Regions from separate parts of the Pseudomonas sp. HLS-6 TE3448 genome, predicted to be linked through region 3. Evidence: riboswitches for the same ligand, from Rfam matches in the RefSeq annotation. Region 3 holds a riboswitch; each other region holds the start of a gene.
The links. A riboswitch is a leader RNA that binds a small molecule or an ion and turns the genes downstream of it on or off. The one in region 3 is predicted to bind cobalamin.
Positions count from the first base shown of each region.

Region 1: linked by a shared signal. The riboswitch ahead of cobO (cob(I)yrinic acid a,c-diamide adenosyltransferase) and the one ahead of AB7M23_RS17740 (CbtB domain-containing protein) in region 3 are both predicted to bind cobalamin.
Region 2: linked by a shared signal. The riboswitch ahead of AB7M23_RS15860 (energy-coupling factor ABC transporter permease) and the one ahead of AB7M23_RS17740 (CbtB domain-containing protein) in region 3 are both predicted to bind cobalamin.

Region 1 covers NZ_JBRJIO010000001.1:119,554-125,752, reverse strand. The annotation lists gene AB7M23_RS00560 (C40 family peptidase) at 1-583, shown strand, start outside; gene AB7M23_RS00555 (C40 family peptidase) at 716-1,252, shown strand; gene AB7M23_RS00550 (O-methyltransferase) at 1,271-1,918, shown strand; cobalamin riboswitch at 2,003-2,223, shown strand; gene cobO (cob(I)yrinic acid a,c-diamide adenosyltransferase) at 2,403-3,014, shown strand; gene AB7M23_RS00540 (cobyrinate a,c-diamide synthase) at 3,011-4,306, shown strand; gene bluB (5,6-dimethylbenzimidazole synthase) at 4,303-4,950, shown strand; gene cbiB (adenosylcobinamide-phosphate synthase CbiB) at 4,950-5,858, shown strand; gene cobD (threonine-phosphate decarboxylase CobD) at 5,851-6,199, shown strand, end outside.
Region 2 covers NZ_JBRJIO010000001.1:3,423,252-3,429,450, forward strand. The annotation lists gene AB7M23_RS15845 (OprD family porin) at 1-441, shown strand, start outside; gene AB7M23_RS15850 (SfnB family sulfur acquisition oxidoreductase) at 490-1,722, shown strand; gene AB7M23_RS15855 (hypothetical protein) at 1,733-2,092, shown strand; gene AB7M23_RS15860 (energy-coupling factor ABC transporter permease) at 2,144-2,791, opposite strand; cobalamin riboswitch at 2,834-3,029, opposite strand; gene AB7M23_RS15865 (ABC transporter permease) at 3,139-4,128, opposite strand; gene AB7M23_RS15870 (ABC transporter permease) at 4,130-5,128, opposite strand; gene AB7M23_RS15875 (sugar ABC transporter ATP-binding protein) at 5,118-6,199, opposite strand, start outside.
Region 3 covers NZ_JBRJIO010000001.1:3,843,106-3,849,304, reverse strand. The annotation lists gene cobN (cobaltochelatase subunit CobN) at 1-1,702, opposite strand, end outside; gene cobW (cobalamin biosynthesis protein CobW) at 1,706-2,773, opposite strand; cobalamin riboswitch at 2,872-3,071, opposite strand; cobalamin riboswitch at 3,131-3,352, shown strand; gene AB7M23_RS17740 (CbtB domain-containing protein) at 3,450-3,638, shown strand; gene AB7M23_RS17735 (CbtA family protein) at 3,650-4,339, shown strand; gene AB7M23_RS17730 (cobalamin biosynthesis protein) at 4,339-4,764, shown strand; gene cobM (precorrin-4 C(11)-methyltransferase) at 4,804-5,550, shown strand; gene AB7M23_RS17720 (DUF1272 domain-containing protein) at 5,598-5,852, shown strand; gene AB7M23_RS17715 (response regulator) at 6,107-6,199, shown strand, end outside.

The sequences.
Region 1 (6,199 bases), 3.7 Mb from region 3:
TGGCTGCGCGGCGCATAGCCCTGTATCGCAGCAGCAGGAGCAGCAATCCATCGCTGCTCATCACGGTTCGGTCAAATCCTCTGGCACCTCTTCGGTGTTTGATGAAGAACTGGCTACTGAAGAAGAGCTGAGCGAGTTCGGCAGCAGCAAGCCTTACCAGCTGCCTGCGCTGGCCGATAACATTCTTGAGCGCGGTATGTCCCTGATCGGTACCCGTTACCGTTTCGGCGGTACTTCCGAGGCCTCGGGCTTCGATTGCAGCGGTTTCATCGGTTATCTGTTTCGTGAAGAAGCTGGCATGAAGCTGCCTCGCTCTACCCGCGAGATGATCAACGTCAAGGCACCACAGGTTGCGCGTAACAACCTCAAGCCTGGCGATTTGCTGTTCTTCAGCACCAATGGTCGCGGCCGTGTCAGCCACGCCGGTATCTACCTGGGCGACGATCAGTTCATTCACTCCAGCAGCCGTCGTAGCGGTGGTGTGCGAATCGACAGCCTTGGCGATCGCTACTGGAGCAAAACCTTCATCGAAGCCAAGCGCGCGCTGGCAATGGCGGGTCCGACCACCATTTCGCGTAACTGAGCCTCGATCAGGTTTGACACGGCGACGTAGCCCTCGGGTGCGTCGCCGTACTTGTTTTTAGAAAGCGTCTAATCTTTACTACCACTATTTTCTGGCCAAGTGCCAGCCGGCTTCAGACAGGATGCTCTGACTATGTCGATGATGGCGCGTTTCGCTGTACTTGCCCTGGCAGCCCTGCTGGGCGCCTGCTCAACCCAGGCTCCGGCCCCGCGAGTGGTCGAGCCTGCGGTCATGGCACCGCAAGTCTATTTCTCCCCGGTTGCCGAAGATGTACTGTTCCGCGCCTTGGGCCTGGTGGGTACGCCGTATCGTTGGGGTGGCAACACGCCGGACTCCGGATTCGATTGCAGCGGCCTGATCGGCTATGTTTATCGTGATGCCGCAGGTATTTCCCTGCCGCGTTCTACCCGCGAGATGATCGGCATTCGTGCGCCGAACATCGAACGTAATGCGCTGCAGTCTGGCGATCTGGTGTTTTTTGCCACCAATGGTGGCTCCGAGGTCAGCCATGCCGGTATCTATGTGGGCGAAGGGCGTTTTGTCCATGCGCCTCGTACCGGTGGTACGGTGCGACTGGACTACCTCGCGAACAGCTATTGGCAAAAGGCTTACCTGAACGCCAAGCGTGTGCTGCAGCCGCCGCAGCCGAACCTGGCACGCAACCCCTGATCTGAATCGAGGTGGGCGATGACCGGTCAGACGCTCTACCTCGACGATGCCCTCTATCACTACCTGCAAGGTGTTTCACTGCGTGAGACGCCGCTGTTGGCGCGTCTGCGTGCTGAAACCCAGGCGTTGCCAGAGGCGCGCTGGCAGGTTGCGCCCGAACAGGGGCAGTTACTCGCCTTGCTGATACGGTTGATCGGTGCCCGTCGAGTCATCGAAGTGGGTACCTTCACTGGCTACAGCGCCCTGTGCATGGCGCAAGCCATGGATGGGGGGCATCTGCTGTGTTGCGACCTGCCAGGCGATTACAACGCCACGGCACAGCGCTACTGGCAAGAGGCCGGTGTTGCCGAGTGTATCGAGTTGCGCCTGGGGCCGGCGCTGCAAACCCTGGCAACACTCGATGCAGAATCCTTCGACTTGATCTTCATTGATGCCGATAAGGCCAATTACCCGCGTTACCTGGAGGAAGCCTTGCGCGTGCTGCGTCCGGGTGGCCTGGTGGTGTTCGACAACACCCTGTGGAGTGGGCGCGTGCTTCAGGTCGTACCGGACAGTGAAGACACCCGTGCAATCCAGGCGCTGAACGCGGCATTGAAGGACGACCTGCGGGTGGATTTGTCGTTGCTGCCGCTGGGGGATGGGCTGACCTTATGCCGCAAGCGCTGAACGTGTCTGTCGCGCCTCGCGCATGGCACGGCGTCAGCAGGTGTTCTGACAGCTTTAATTGACGCTCCCGGCCCAACCCTCTAACCTTCGCGACTTGTTTCAGGTGCTCTGCAGCCGTGGCGGTTGGCAGGGTGAAACAGGGAAGCCGGTGGGCGCTTGCAGCGCGATTCCGGCGCTGCCCCCGCAACGGTAGGTGAGTCAAGGTTACGCAGGGCCACGGGGTCTACGACCCGGGAAGGCGCGTCGCCAGGGTGTGCATGACCCCGCTCACAAGCCCGGAGACCGGCCTGTTACAGCCAACGGCATCACGGAGGGTGATGCGCGGTACGCCGGCCTCTGGCCGCAGCCCTGCGCGTTTTTCGTGTGCTTTGTCCATTCATCTGTCGCGCCGCCCAGTGGCCTTTCCAAACCCCAGCCCGTGCCGGTCGTCGTTGCTGACGATGGCCTGTGGTGCCCGGCCGACAGTTGCCTGCGGAGACTAGCGATGACTGAATCCACCGAGCGTGACGAACGCCACTTGGCGCGCATGCTGCGTAAAAAAGCGGTGATCGACGAGCGTATTGCCAATTCCCCGAACGAGTGCGGCTTGCTGCTGGTATTGAGCGGCAATGGCAAGGGCAAGAGCAGTTCGGCGTTCGGCATGCTTGCCCGCGCCATGGGCCACGGCATGCAGTGCGGCGTGGTGCAGTTCATCAAGGGCCGCAATAGCACCGGAGAAGAACTGTTCTTCCGGCGTTTTCCCGAGCAGGTGCGTTATCACGTGATGGGCGAGGGGTTTACCTGGGAAACCCAGGACCGGCAGCGTGACATTGCCGCGGCTGAAGCCGCCTGGGTGGTGACGCGCGAGTTGCTGCAGGATCCGACCATCAGCCTGGTGGTGCTCGATGAACTGAACATCGCACTCAAACATGGCTACCTCGACCTGGATCAGGTGCTCACCGACCTGCAGGCCCGGCCACCGATGCAGCATGTGATCGTTACCGGTCGCGGTGCCAAGCCGGAGCTGATCGAACTGGCCGATACCGTCACTGAGATGGGCATGATCAAGCATGCATTTCAGGCCGGTATTCGTGCCCAGAAAGGCGTCGAGCTATGAGTGAAACCCGGCATTGCCCGGCAGTATTGATTGCGGCGCCGGCGTCCGGTCAGGGCAAGACCACGGTCACTGCGGCGCTGGCGCGGCTGCACCGCAACCAGGGTCGCAAGGTGCGGGTGTTCAAATGTGGCCCGGACTTTCTCGATCCGATGATCCTTGAGCGTGCAAGCGGCGCCCCGGTCTACCAGCTGGACCTGTGGATGATTGGCGCCGAGCAGAGCCGACGCTTGCTGTGGGAAGCAGCGGCTGAAGCCGATGTGATTCTCATCGAGGGCGTCATGGGCCTGTTTGACGGTACGCCATCCAGTGCCGATCTGGCTCGGCACTTTGGTGTGCCGGTGCTGGCGGTGATCGACGGTACAGCCATGGCGCAAACCTTCGGTGCGCTGGCGTTGGGCCTGGCACGCTATCAGCCAGACCTGCCATTTGCTGGCGTACTGGCCAACCGCGTCGGTTCATTGCGCCACGCACAACTGCTGGAGGGTAGCCTCACCGAGGGGCTGCGCTGGTATGGCGGCCTGTCACGGGAAACCGCCATCGAGTTGCCGAGCCGTCACCTGGGGCTGGTTCAGGCCAGTGAACTGAACGACCTCGACCTGCGCCTGGATGCGGCTGCCGAGGCGCTGGGGGGAAGTTGCGAATCGGCGTTGCCACCGAGCGTAGCATTTTCAGCCCCCCAACCGCACACGGTTGAGCCTTTGTTGGCCGGTGTCCGCATCGCCGTGGCCCGTGATGAGGCGTTTGCCTTTACCTATGGCGCCAACCTCGATGTGCTCCGCGACATGGGCGCGCAGTTGAGCTTTTTCTCGCCGTTGCATGACGAGCATTTACCGGAGGCCGACAGCCTCTATTTGCCGGGCGGCTACCCTGAACTGCACCATCAGGCCCTGGCGGCCAACAGACCCATGCTGACGGCCATTCGTACCCATCATCAATTGGGCAAGCCGCTGTTGGCCGAGTGCGGTGGCATGCTCTACCTGCTGGATGCCCTCACTGATGTGGCGGGTGAGCGTGCCGAGTTGCTCGGCCTGTTGCCCGGTGAAGCCGTCATGCAAAAGCGCTTGGCCGCGCTGGCGTTGCAAGCGGTGGCATTGCCGGAAGGCACCTTGCGCGGGCACACCTACCACCATTCGTTGACCCAGACCGAGTTGACCCCGATTGCTCGCGGGCAGAGCCCCAATGGTGGGCGTGGAGCCGAAGCGGTCTATCGCTGTGGGCGGCTGACCGCCTCCTATGTGCATTTCTATTTTCCTTCCAACCCCCACGCGTCGGCGGCGCTACTGGCACCATGAGCGAACACGATTTCAGCGCGGACGAGCGGGCGGCGGTGTACCGCGTGATTGCCGAGCGCCGTGACATGCGTCACTTCATCGGCGGCAAGGTGGCACCTGAGCTTCTGGCGCGCCTGCTTCAGGCTGCGCACCAGGCCCCCAGCGTTGGCTTGATGCAACCCTGGCGCTTTATCCGTATTACTGACCGCAGCTTGCGTCAGCGTATCCAGGTGGTCGTGGAGCAGGAGCGGGTGCGCACAGCCGAAGCGCTTGGCGAGCGTGCCGACGACTTCATGAAACTCAAGGTCGAAGGCATCAGCGACTGTGCCGAGGTGTTGGTGGCAGCATTGATGGATAAGCGCGAGGGGCATATTTTCGGTCGCCGTACGCTGCCGGAAATGGACCTGGCGTCACTCTCCTGCGCTATCCAGAACCTCTGGTTGGCGGCGCGGGCCGAAGGGCTGGGGATGGGCTGGGTATCGTTGTTCGAGCCACAGGCACTGGCGGATTTGCTGGGGATGCCGGAAGGGGCCAAGCCGTTGGCCGTGCTCTGCCTGGGGCCGGTGGCGGCATTTTATCCTGCGCCAATGCTTGAACTGGAAGGCTGGACCAAGGCGCGTCCGCTCGATGACATGCTGTATGAAAACCATTGGGGAGAGCGTTGATGAGTGTGGCTTTGCTGAGCGTGGCCGGTGTGGCGCTGGATGCGCTGCTGGGTGAGCCAAAGCGCCGCCATCCGCTGGTCGCTTTCGGGCGCTTCGCCTCGCGCCTGGAACAGCGTTTCAATGCGGGTGGGCGTGGCTGGCGCAGCCATGGTGTCACGGCCTGGTTTCTTGCTGTGGTACCACTGACCCTGGCGGCTACGCTGTTGTCCTGGTTGCCCTACATCGGATGGGGGGTGGAGATCCTCGCCCTCTATTGTGCCTTGGGGCTGCGCAGTCTCGGCGAGCATGTCATGCCCGTGGCCGATGCCTTGCGCCAAGGCAACCTTGACGAGGCACGGCGTCGGGTCGGTTTTCTGGTCAGTCGCGAGACCCGTGAGCTGGACGAGACGGCCGTCGCCCGGGCGGCTACCGAGTCGGTGTTGGAAAATGGCAGCGATGCCGTGTTTGCCGCCTTGTTCTGGTTTGTCGTCGCCGGTGCGCCGGGAGTGGTGCTCTATCGGCTGAGCAACACCCTGGATGCCATGTGGGGCTATCGCAACGAGCGTTTTGAGCGCTTCGGTTGGGCGGCGGCGCGCATTGACGATGTACTCAATTATATTCCTGCTCGGTTGGTGGCCCTGACCTATGCCGTGCTGGGCAAGACTCGCCTGGCCTTGCGCTGCTGGCGTCGCCAGGCGCCGCAATGGGACAGCCCGAACGCCGGGCCGGTGATGGCATCCGGGGCCGGCGCGCTGGGTGTCGAGTTGGGTGGCGCGGCGGTCTACCATGGCGAACTGCATGAGCGAGCTCAGTTGGGCGAGGGCCCTGCAGCCGATGCCGACGCTATCGAGCGTGGCTGGCAACTGGTGTGCCGTGGTGTCTGGTTGTGGTTGCTGGTGTTGTGCCTGGGAGCAGAATTCTATGCTTGAACACGGAGGGCGCCTGCAGCGGGCGATCCAGCAGTACGGTATTGCTCAGGAGTGCTGGCTTGACCTGTCCAGTGGCATCGCGCCCTGGCCATTCAGTGTCCCGCCGATTCCGTTGCGGGCCTGGGCACGGCTGCCGGAGACCGACGATGGCCTGGAGCAGGCTGCCGCCGAATACTATGGCGTCAAGCGCCTGCTGCCGGTCGCGGGTTCCCAGGCGGCTATTCAGGCGCTGCCGCGCCTGCGGCGTACTGGCAAGGTCGGCGTGCTGTCGCCGTGTTACGCCGAACATGCCGAGGGCTGGCGGCGTGCCGGGCACCGGGTGCGTGAGCTGGACGAGACGC
Region 2 (6,199 bases), 420 kb from region 3:
GCCTTCAAGTTGAGCTACACGCGGATCGACGGTGACACGCCGTTCGACTATGTCTGGAACACCTACGACCTTGAGCTGGATGCCGCATCCCAGATATCGGACTTCAACAACCCCAACGAACGTGCCTGGGAGGCGCGTTATGACTACAACTTCGTTGGCCTCGGTGTGCCCGGCCTCACCCTGACCACGCGTTACGTGCGCGGTACCGACATTGATGGCAGCCGCGCCGGGGGGGCCTACAGCTACTACAGCGGCATCAAGGATGGCAGCCACTGGGAGCGCAACGTCTGGATCAAGTATGTGGTGCAGAGCGGGCCGGCCAAGGACCTCTCATTCAACCTGATGCAGGCCACGCACCGTGTCGGCGGCGATCACGTGGCCGAGTCCAACGTTGACGAAGTGCGTTTCATCGTCGAGTACCCGCTGGATTTCCGCTTGTAAGCCTGTGCTGTAGCCCTTTCTTACCTGTACCGCATGGAGTAGTCACGCATGACCGATAGACTGCATACCCGCCTACCCGAGCAGGCCGTTTCAGCGCCTCGGCGTCCGGCCCATATTATTCGTAGTGATGCCGAAGCCATTGAGGTGGCCCAGCGCCTGGCCCAGGATTTTGCCCAAGAAGCCGTTGCGCGTGATCGCGAGCGACGTCTGCCTTGGGCGGAGCTGGACCGCTTTTCCGAGAGTGGCCTGTGGGCCATTACCGTTCCCAAGGCCCAGGGTGGTGCTGGCGTGTCCTACGCCACGCTGACCGAGGTCGTGGCAACCGTTTCAGCGGCGGACTCCTCGCTGGGGCAGTTGCCGCAGAATCACTACGGTGTCATCAACAACCTGCTGTTGACCGGGAGCAAGGCACAGCAACATCACTATTTTGCCAAGGTGCTTGCCGGCTATCGGTTCGGCAATGCCTTCTCCGAAGCCAAGAGCAAAACCGTCACTGCATTCGAAACACGCATTCACTTTGAGGGCGACACCGCGGTGCTGGAGGGCGAGAAGTTCTACTGCACCGGCGCGCTGTTCGCTCACATTGTCCCGACGGCGGCGGTGGATGAGCAGAACCGGCCGTTCATTGCGTTTGTGCCACGGGACGCGCAAGGGCTGAGCATTGTCGATAACTGGGATGGCTTTGGGCAGCGCACCACCGCCAGTGGCAAAGCAGTGATCGACCGCGTACGCGTGCCGCTCAGCGCCGTGATTCCGGCCTGGAAAGCCTATGACCGACCCACCGCCGATGGGCCGGTGTCGCAGATCATTCAGGCTGCGGTGGACACCGGTATTGCCCGAGGCGCGTTTGCCGAAACCCTGCGCGTGGCGCGAGAGGCGCGTCCGTGGGTCGACAGTGGTTTGCAGCACGGTTGGCAGGACCCATTGAGCCAGGCTGCGATTGGCGACCTGGCCTGGCGCCTGCACGCTGCCGAAGCGATCCTCCGGGCGTCCGCCCAGGCCGTGGACCTTGCGCTTGCGGAGCCTACCGAAGCAAGCGTCGCCCACGCCTCGGTGGTTGTCGGCCAGGCCAAAGTCCTGTCTACCGAGATCGCCCTGTTGGCGTCGACCCGGCTGCTGGAACTGGGAGGCACGCGCAGTGTGTCTGCCAGCCAGGGGCTGGACCGTTTCTGGCGTAACGCGCGCACGCATACGCTGCACGATCCGGTGCGCTGGAAATACCACCTGATCGGCAACCAGCGCCTGAACGGCGTCAATCCACAACGTCATTCCTGGAACTGAGGACCTGCTTATGTCTCATGCTCATACACTGGCCGACCTGGGGTTCGCGCAAAATGTTCAACGTGCGCTGGTCGAACACTTGCAAGGGAGCCCGTTGAAGGACGATACCCTGACCATCGCAAGTATTGGTGACCTGGAGGTGCGTATTGCTGCCGCCGATGCGTTGCTGGCGCAGGCCGGGCGCTCGTCGGTCGAGGCCGCCAGCGCACGCTTGGCTGCCGCAGAAGCGGCACAACGGGCGAGTGAACTGCAGGTCGAACTGACCGGAAGGCAAACGCCGCGCCCGTCAATTGAGGGCGATGCCGTACCGTTGTCGCAACTGCGCCGTCGCTTGGGCGACCACTACCTCAATGGTGTGGCACTGACCTGAGCAAAACACACCTGCCATCCCGAGGGATCGGCATGGCAGGTGTGTCATTGATTACGCTACTTTGAGCGTGTTAACGCAGGTGAATCGGGCAACAAAGGCGTTGCTGGCGTAACGCTTGAGCTTGCGGGCCACCAGGCAGGTGAACAGCGGTTCACACAGCACCAACGGCAGGTAGGACGCTGCGAACATCGCCCAGTTACGCAAAGGTGTCGGCTCTTCGCCCATGGACAACCAGAAGCCCACCATCGCCACTACGCCGGTGTAATACACCGCATCGAACTTGACCACCTCGGTCCAGCGAACACGCCGCCCACCGATGTCAAAGAAGTGCCTACCCAGCAAGCCATGAGCCACGATCAGTGGCAGCATCAGCGACAATGCATTGACCCCCAGATGCAGCAGATCCTGCGGTTCAAACAACAGGCCTTGCAGCAACAGGCCGATGGCAAAGCCAAACAGCGTGGGAACAAACCCAAAGATGATGTAAACCGCGGAAGCGCCTACAAAATGCAGCTCTGATGCCCCGATTGGTAAATGGAACACTTCCATGAACACCGAGAAAAATGCCGCAGCCAGCACGGTTTTGATCAGGTTGTCGGGGCGTAGCAGCTTGTGTGAAAACGCCGCAAGCGTGGCAATGGCGGCAGCGTTTGCGTACAGCACTTTAGCGGCGTTGAGCACGCCAGGTTCAATATGCATCGGTTCTCCCTCCGAGGGATGCGAGTTCAGGAACTGCCAATAGCATTGGCGGTACTTGTGGCAGGTCTCCTGGCTCAAGGCTCAACACCCTCTCGCGCCTTCCCGGCTGAATTGGCCAGTGGCGTTTGCGAAAGAGCTAACCTATTACAGTTGCGGGGGCAGCGCAGGAATAACCGAAAGGTGCACCTGCTTCCCTATTGCTTCACCGGCGGGTGAAACCACAAAGCGTGGACAGAGTAAGTAATGCCGTTCATTTAAGGAAGCGGCATGCCCACATTCCCTGTTGCAGGCTTGCCTGCGATGGCGTCGGCGGGGTGTCAGTGAGCATGCGGTGCCTGTATCGTTGGTCAGGACGGGTCCTTGAATACGCGGCGACCAAGGTAGCTGAACGACAGCACCAGCAGAATCAGTGCGCCCGTGGCCACCTGTTGCCAGTAGAAGTTCCAGCCGATCAGCAGCAGGCCATTGGCGGTGATGTTCAGGAAGAGGACGCCCAGCAGCGTACCCGGTACGTTGGCCCGCCCATGGCGGTTGAGGGTGGTGCCGATAAATACGGCGCCGATGGCATTGATCAGAAAGGCGTTACCCGACATCGGTACGTAGGCATTCACTGTGCTGCTCAGCAAAATACCCGCGACTGAGCAGGCCAGGGCGCACGCGATGAACACCCGGGCGGTGATGCGCTGCACCGGCACACCGCTGTAGCGCGCGACCTCCGGTTGTTCGCCGATGGCCAGCACCTGACGGCCGAAGCGGCCTTTGGCGAGCGCTACACCGTAACCCGCCGCCAAAATCGCAACGATCAGTAGCGGCAGCGGAATGCCGAGCACGACGATGCTGGCCAGGGCAGGGCGTGCCTGTGCAGCCAGGTAGATCGGCTGGCCGCCGTCTGAGAGCAACTGCTGCACGCTGGTGCCGATAAATAGCGTACCGAGTGTCGCCAGGAATGGCGAAATACGCAACCCGCTGATCAACACTGCGTTGAACATGCCGGTCAGGCCGCCCACCAGTATCGCGGACACGATTGCCGGCAGCAGCCCAAAGCCGGCATTGAGCGATACGACGAACGTCAGTGCAGCCAGATCCAACGCTACGCTCACCGAAAGGTCGATACCGCCAGCGCTGATTGCCAGCGTCATGCCGATGGCGACGATGGCCAGGAGGGCGAAGTTGTTGAGCAATACACTGCTGAGGTTGCCCACACTGAGAAAACCGGGTGCATTGACCGCGAAAAATACCAGCAGCACCAGGAACAAGACGGGCAAGACCAGGCGCAGCCATTGACGACTGATTGATACCGAGGCGGTGCTGGGTAGCACTGTGGTTGATTGGTTCATGTCACGACCTCCCACGCAGCAGGCTTGAACTGGCGACGACCAGCAGAATCAATACACCCTGAACACCGTTGACCCAGAAGCTGGAGATGTTCAGCAGCTGGAAACCATTGACCAGGAAACCCACCAGCAACGTGGCCAGCAATGTGCCGCTGATGCTCGGGCGCAGGCGGCGGGAGAACACGCTGCCTAGAAAGGCGATGGCCACAACCGACAGCAGCATCTCCCCAGAGCCGGTGGTGCTGCCACTGAACCAGGCGGCCGAACAAAACGACGCCAGGCTCCCGCACAGACCACTGAGCAGGTAGCTGGAGAACTGATAGGTCGCCACAGGCAGGCCTGCTGCAGTTGCTGCTTCCGGGTACTCGCCAACGGCATACAGGCGCAGGCTGTAACGACTGAACTGGATCAGCAGCGTCAACAGCAGCGCGGCCATGAGGAACACCCAGGCCAATGCCGGCTGCCCCAGCCAATGACCAAAACTGAGCAGCTCCAGTAGCGCTGACTCGGTTGGTAGCACGGTATTTTCCGTCAGTACCAGCTCCAGGCCGGCAATCAGGTTCATGCTGGCCAGCGTCGCCAGCAGTGGCGGCAGGCGCAGGCCGACCACCACCAGGCCGTTCAGCGCGCCGATGGCCAGGCCACATGCCAAGGTCAGGGCGATGCTGCTGGCCGCACTGACGCCCGCATTGTTCAGCGTGGCATAGACGGCGGCCGACAGCCCGAGATTGGCCGCCAGCGACAGGTCAAGGCCGCCAGATACCACGTTGGAGCCGCCACCGATGATCACGATGGTCAGCCCGAAAGCGAGTAGGCCGAGGATTGCAGACTGCGCGAAGACATTCGAGAGGTTGGTGGGTGAAAGGAAGTTTTGCGCTGTACTGGCAAATACCAGCAAGATCGCCAGGAACGCCAGCGAAGCGCCATGGCGCAGCAGTTTCAATTGCCAGCGGTTCGAGAGTCGTGGGACCGACACGCTGGCCAGGGAGAGATCAGTGGACATAGTCGGGTTCCTGTTGATGATGTGTGCCGGACGCAAGCGCCAGTAGCGTGTCGCTGTCGAGCTCGGCGGCCTTGCGTTGTGCAACGATGACCCCTCGATGCATGACATAGAGGCGGTCGCACAGGCCCAGCAGCTCGGGCAGATCGGACGAAAGCAGCAAGACACCGGCGCCTTGCTCCACCAGCTTTCCGATCAGACGGTAGATCTCCACTTTGGCGCCGATGTCGATACCGACGCTGGGCTCGTCCAGCAGGTAGAGGGTCGACTGCCGGCTCAGCCACTTGGCCAGTGCCACCTTCTGCTGATTGCCACCGCTGAGCTGGCGCACCCTGGCCTGCGGCCCGGAGGTCTTGATCAGCAGATGTTCGATCAGGGCTTGGGTTTCCTTCTGCTCGCGGCGTTCCGAGAGCAGCCCAAACCGGGTGAAGCGTGAGAGGCTGGCCAGGGTGCTGTTCTCCTGAACGGACAGGTCCAGCGCCACCCCTTGCCGGCGGCGCTCTTCCGGCAACAGGGCAATACCTTCACGCACGGCCTGATGCGTACTGTTCAACTCGACGCGTTGCCCGTTCAGGCGAATCTCGCCCTGTTGCGCCGGATCCAGACCGAACAGGCTTTTCAGCAGCTCCTTGGCGCCGGAGCCCACCAGCCCGGTGAGGCCGACGATTTCGCCACGGCGCACCAGCAGGTCGATATCGCGATAGGCATGCCGCTTCTCCAGGCCGCTCACCTGCAGAAGCGGCTCGCCCAATGCGACGGGCTGCTTGGGGTACATCTCGGCCACTTCGCGGTTGACCATCAGGCGCGTAATTTCTGCCAGCGACGTGCTGCGCGGATCGACCTCGGCGACATCACGCCCATTGCGCAATACGGTCACCCGGTCACACAGGTGTTCGATCTCTTGCAGGTAGTGAGAGATGTAGATGATCGCCAAGCCCTGATCACGCAATCGCTTGACGATGCGCAGCAATTGCTCAACCTCGCGTTGCACCAGCGCTACGCTGGGCTCATCGAATACCAGCACCTTGGGTTTGGCGATCAGCGCGCGGGTAATCTGCACCACCTGTTGCTCGG
Region 3 (6,199 bases):
GCGCTGAAAGACCGACACCCTTGCCTGGCAACCACTCCAGATTGCCGTGCTTGCCGACATGAATCAGTGCATCGGCGGCAAAGCCATGACGCAACCAGAAGTAGAAGGCCAGATAGCCATGAGGCGGTACCAGGTCGGGGTCGTGGTAAACCGCACTGGCGTCCAGTTGGTAACCACGCGCAGGCTGAATACCGACGAAGGTCAGGCCAAAACGCAGGCCGGCGATCATCATCCGCCCACTGCGGAACATCGGGTCCTGCTCAGGTTCACCCCAACGCTCCCGCACGGCAGCCTGGTTGGCCGCCGGTAGCGCGGCGAATGCGGCGCGGTAGTCCTCCAGCGCCATGCTTTGCGCACAAGGGCGCTGATCAAGGCTTTCCAGATCGTTACTGACACCGCCGAGCAGGGCCTGGATCAATGCCGTGCCAGTGTCCGGCAAGGCGCCAACCGGATAACCCTGCCCCTGAAGGGCCCGTAGAATGTTCAGCGCTGCAGCCGGGGTGTCCAGCCCTACCCCGTTGCCAATTCGCCCGTCACGGGTCGGGTAGTTGGCAAGCACCAGGGCCACACGCTTCTGGGCATTGGGCAGTTGCGCCAGTTCACACCAGCGGCGTGCGAGCTCTGCAACGAAGTCCATACGCTCCGGCTGTGCACGGTAACAGACAACATCCGACTGGCTGCGCTCACTGCGCCACGCCAGGTCCTTGAAACTGATCGGGCGGGTGATGATGCGCCCATCGAGCTCCGGCAAGGCAATGTGCATCGCCAGATCACGTGCGCCCAAGCCCTGCTCGCTGGCCTGCCAACCGGGTTCGTTGTCTTGGGCACAAATGGCCTGCAGCACCGGAATATCGCGGCGAAATGGCCGAAGGTGGGGCTTTTGCGGGCTGGACTGGGCAAACCCGGTTGTATTGATGACCAGCGCGGCCTCGACCTGGTCCAGCCAGGCTTCCACTTGGGCCAGGCACTCGGCTTCCTTGAGGCTCGCCACCGCGATGGGCAGCGGGTTGAGCCCTGCGGCGCGGATGCGCTCGCAGAACACATCGATAAAGGCTGTATTGGCCGCTTGCAGGTGCGAGCGGTAGAACAGGACAGCCACCACCGGCTGACTGGCTACCCAGTCAGCGAACCAGTCGTCCAGTACCGCCGCCTCGCGCTGCGGGTGATACACCACCGTGCGGGGCAGCTGCTGGGGGATATCCCAGCTGTAGTCACGCCCAAGCCATTGATTGGCCATGCATTTGAAGAGGTTCAGCGCGTTGGCCTTGCCGCCCTGCCGCAGAAAGTGCCAGAGCCGCTCCGCGTCTGCCGCCGGCACGTTGCCAAGGCTGCTCAACTCCGGATCCGGACGGTCATCCCCCGGCACCAGGATCAACTGCACGCCTTGGGCAGCCAATGCCACCAACTGCTCGACGCCATAACGCCAATACCCAATGCCGCCGTGTAGCGACACCAAAATGACCTTGGCATGGCGCAGCACCTGGTCAACATACAGGTCTACCGACGCATGATTCTGCACCTGCATCGGGTTGGCCAGACGCAGGCTGGGATAATCCTCCGGCAATTGCCGGGCCGTTTCGGCCAGCAGTGCCAGGTGTGAATCACCGCTGCAGAGAATAACCAGCTCGGCGGGTGTCTGGCCCAAGTCGGCAATACTGTCATCCGGCACAAAGCCGCCGGGCTGGGTCCGCAGCAGGTGCATGGGTCAGGCGCCCAGCGCTGTACGCAGTTCAGCTTCCAGTGTCGCACCATCCAGCGCCTGGCCGATCAGTACCAGACGGGTACTGCGCGGCTCGTCTGCGCGCCAGGCACGATCGAAGTGCTTGTCGAAACGCGTACCGACACCCTGGATCAGCAGGCGCATCGGCTTGCCCGGAATGGCTGCAAAGCCTTTGGCGCGGAGGATGCCGTGACGTACGACCAGTTGGGTCAAGGCATCAAGCAGCAAGCTCTCGTCGGATTCAGGCAGCTCAATCGAAATGGAGTCGAAAGCGTCGTGGTCATGATCATCATGGTCTTCGCCGTCATGATGGCTGTCATGGTGAGTGCGACGACCGTCAATGTGCGCTTCCGATTCCGCAGCCAATCCGAGCAAGACTTCAAGCGGTAGACGGCCACTGCTGGCCTCGACGACTTTGACCGCGGGTGGCAGCTCTTCGGCCACTTCGGCGCGTACCGCTGCCAAGGCATGCGCCTCGATCAGGTCGGCCTTGTTCAGTACCACCAGATCGGCACTGGCCAGCTGGTCGGCAAACAGTTCATGCAGCGGGGACTCGTGGTCCAGGTTCGGGTCGAGTTTACGCTGGGCATCCACCTGGTCCGGATACGCCGCAAACGTACCGGCAGCCACGGCCGGGCTGTCGACCACGGTAATGACCGCATCGACCGTGCAGGCGTTACGGATTTCCGGCCACTGGAAGGCTTGTACCAGAGGCTTTGGCAGGGCCAGGCCACTGGTTTCGATGAGGATATGGTCCAGGTCGCCACGACGCGCCACCAGCTCGCGCATGACCGGGAAGAACTCTTCCTGCACGGTGCAGCACAGGCAGCCGTTGGCAAGCTCGTACACCCGGCCGCTCGCCTCTTCTTCAGTACAGCCGATGCTGCATTGCTTGAGGATTTCACCGTCGATGCCCAGCTCGCCAAACTCATTGACGATGACTGCAATACGGCGACCCTGTGCATTGTCGAGCATATGCCGCAACAGCGTGGTTTTGCCCGAGCCGAGAAAGCCGGTGACGATGGTGACGGGGAGTTTTGCCAGTGTTTTCATGTCGTTGCCCTTGGCAGCAATGGCGGGCGGGCACGACGAAAACCACGGGGGTCATGTGCCCGTGCGCGTTCGCTACCGGATCACCCCGCCCGGTTGAATGTCGGAAACTGTCCGAGGCAGGTCTCCTGGCTTGCGTCGTGCTGGCGAACATACCAGCGGCACCGGCGCCTTCCCGCAAAACTACGCAGTGGCAATGCCAGGCTTTGCAACGCTTACAGTTGCGGGGGCAGCCGCGGCTTAAACCGCGTTCCCGTCTTAGCTCCGGGCTGACCGGAGAACCTCGAAACGGCAAGGCTACGCAGTCGTTCAGGGTCGGTCAACCGTCGTTGTGATTGACGCGCACCTGCGCCCATGATTTGCTACCTCCTTCGTTTGGGTGCCTTTAACGAGGTGAAACGGGAAACCGGTGCGTCGCGGCCTGAGTTACGCGCGACAATGCCGGTGCTGCCCCCGCAACGGTAAGCGAGGAAAGCGTCTAGACCACTGTGCCAGCAACGCGGCATGGGAAGGTGACGCTCCAGGCTAAGCACAGTGCCAGCCCTCGCAAGCCCGGAGACCGGCCCAGTACAGAATTGACAAACCCGCGGTGGGCGGGCGCTGTTGCAACCTCTGGGTGAGTCCGCCCATGGGTTTCTTGCGCATGCCTGCTGCTGATAACCCCTCAGAGGAAAGCACCATGCCCGTCACAACCGCCCACAGCCACTCCGCCGCCATCAGTACCACTCGCAGCCAGCGCCTGGTCGTCGCTATCGGCGCATCGCTGCTGGGCTTGTGCCTGGTTTACTTCGCGGGTTTTTCGCACATCGAGGCGGTTCACAACGCTGCCCATGACACCCGTCACAGCGCCGCGTTTCCTTGCCACTAAGGGACAGCGCCATGATCAAGCACATTGTCCGCACGGCCGGCTTCACCGGCCTGCTCGCTGCCCTGCTGCTGACCTTGCTGCAAAGCCTGTGGGTCACCCCGCTGATTATCAAGGCGGAAGCCTACGAGAGTGCAGCGCCTGCAGTCGAAACCCACAGCCATGATGCGGGTACCGCCGAACATCATCACGATGCGCAAGCCTGGGCCCCCGAAGACGGCTGGCAACGGCTGCTGGCCACGACCGGTAGCAACCTGGTAGTGGCCGTCGGTTTTGCCCTGGTACTGGCGGGGCTGTATACCTTGCGTGCGCCTGCTGGTTGGGCCGCAGGCGTACTGTGGGGCCTGGCAGGCTTTGCGGTGTTCTGCCTGGCGCCCACGCTGGGCTTGCCAGCGGAGTTGCCAGGAACGGCCGCGGCCGATCTGGCGCAACGCCAATTCTGGTGGATCGGTACTGCAGCGGCCACCGCCATTGGCTTGGGGCTTATTGCATTCGCCAACAACGGTTTGCTCAAGTTACTGGGCGCCGTACTGCTGGTCATCCCTCATGTAATCGGTGCACCACAGCCAGACGCGCATGAGGCCTTGGCTCCGGAAGCACTGGAGGCCGAATTCAAACTCGCCTCACTGCTGACCAACGCTGCCTTCTGGCTGGCATTGGGCTTGATCAGCAGTTGGCTCTACCGTCGCCAGAGCCAGGCGTAATGCCTGAACGGCCCAATCCGTTGCGAGTATTCGCCGGGTTGGGCTGTCGCCGAGGCTGTTCGGTGGCAGCCTTGAGCGATCTACTGGATCAAACCCTGCAGGCCCATGGCCTCAGCCACGATAACCTGCTTGGCCTTGCCAGTATCGAACTGAAAAGCGAGGAGGCCGGCCTGCATGCCCTCGCCGCTCAACTCGGCATTCCACTGCTGTTTTTCAGCGCTGCCCAGTTAGCCACCTTTGAATCACGCCTGACCCACCGTTCGCTCACCGCCTTCGCCCACAGCGGCTGTTACAGCGTCGCTGAAAGTGCTGCACTTGCATTGGCCGAGCACTACGGCTCAATGCCTGCACAGCTCCTTGTTCCACGCCATGCCAGCCTTAATGCCACCCTGGCATTGGCCTGCGGCGCGTCCTTTGACGGATAATCTGCGCCTCGCATCGACCTTACCTTCAGGATTCACCCCATGACCGTCTATTTCATCGGTGCCGGCCCCGGCGACCCGGAGCTGATTACCGTCAAGGGCCAGCGCCTGATTCATCGCTGCCCGGTCATTATCTATGCTGGATCCCTGGTGCCCGCTGCCGTGCTCGAAGGGCACCGTGCCGAAACCGTGATCAACAGCGCTGAGCTTCACCTGGCGCAAATTATCGAGGCCATGCGTGAAGCCCATGCCAAAGGCCAGGATGTGGCCCGGGTACACAGTGGCGACCCGAGCCTGTATGGGGCCATTGGTGAGCAGATTCGCCATTTGCGCGAACTGGCGATTCCCTTCGAGATCATTCCCGGTGTCACCGCTGCTGCCGCCAGTGCCGCTTTACTCGGTTGCGAGCTGACCCTGCCAGAGGTTTCGCAGAGCGTCATCCTCACGCGCTATGCCGACAAATCGCCGATGCCCGCTGGCGAGGAACTGGCCAGCCTGGCCGCACACAAGGCTACGCTTGCCATACACTTGGGAGTGCAGCACCTGGCAAAGATTGTCGAAGAATTGCGCCCCCACTATGGCGGGGACTGTCCAATCGCGGTCGTGCACCGTGCGACCTGGCCGGACCAGGACTGGGTCAAAGGCACGCTGGACGATATCCTGACGCAAGTCCAGGCCAAAGGCTTCCGGCGTACTGCATTGATTCTGGTAGGACGGGTACTGGCAGCAGATGCCTTTGCCGAATCGGCGCTATACCGTGCCGGCCACGCACACCTCTACCGGCCTTAGACGACCTGTGTGCGACAGCACACTCACTGAGTATGAAGGAGTCGACCATGCTTGAACTGCGCCCCAACTGTGAATGCTGTGGTACCGATCTGCCTGGCGACAGCCAGGACGCGTTCATCTGCTCCTTCGAATGCACTTATTGTCGAGACTGCAACAACAATGAATTGAAGGGCCTCTGCCCAAACTGTGGCGGTCAACTAACGGCCCGTCCGCCACGAGTTGGTGCAGCATTAGTGCGCAACCCTGCTTCGAAACAACGCATCGTCAAGGAAAGCGGCTGTCCAACCCGCTCGAGCAAGTAGCCTCTCAACTGCAGGACACACCGAAACGCGTCTTCATATGAGGCCGCGATTCCGGTTTTTCCAATAGCAGTTAGGCATGCTTCACCTTGATCGTAGGATTTTTCACTTAAACAACCTATATTTTTCTACGCTCCTATACTCTCCATACTCATTGGCTATTATTCTGCGTATCGTACGCTGCTTGCCGACAACGGCCTGGCGCGCCTTCCTGAGAGAATCAAGAAAAGGCCCACATTCACGACAAGGAGTTGCGCATGGCGAAGGTCTTAATCGTCGACGATCACCCCACTATTCGTATTGGCTTGAAGATGCTGCTGGAACAGCAGCGGCACCAGGTCCTGGGCGAG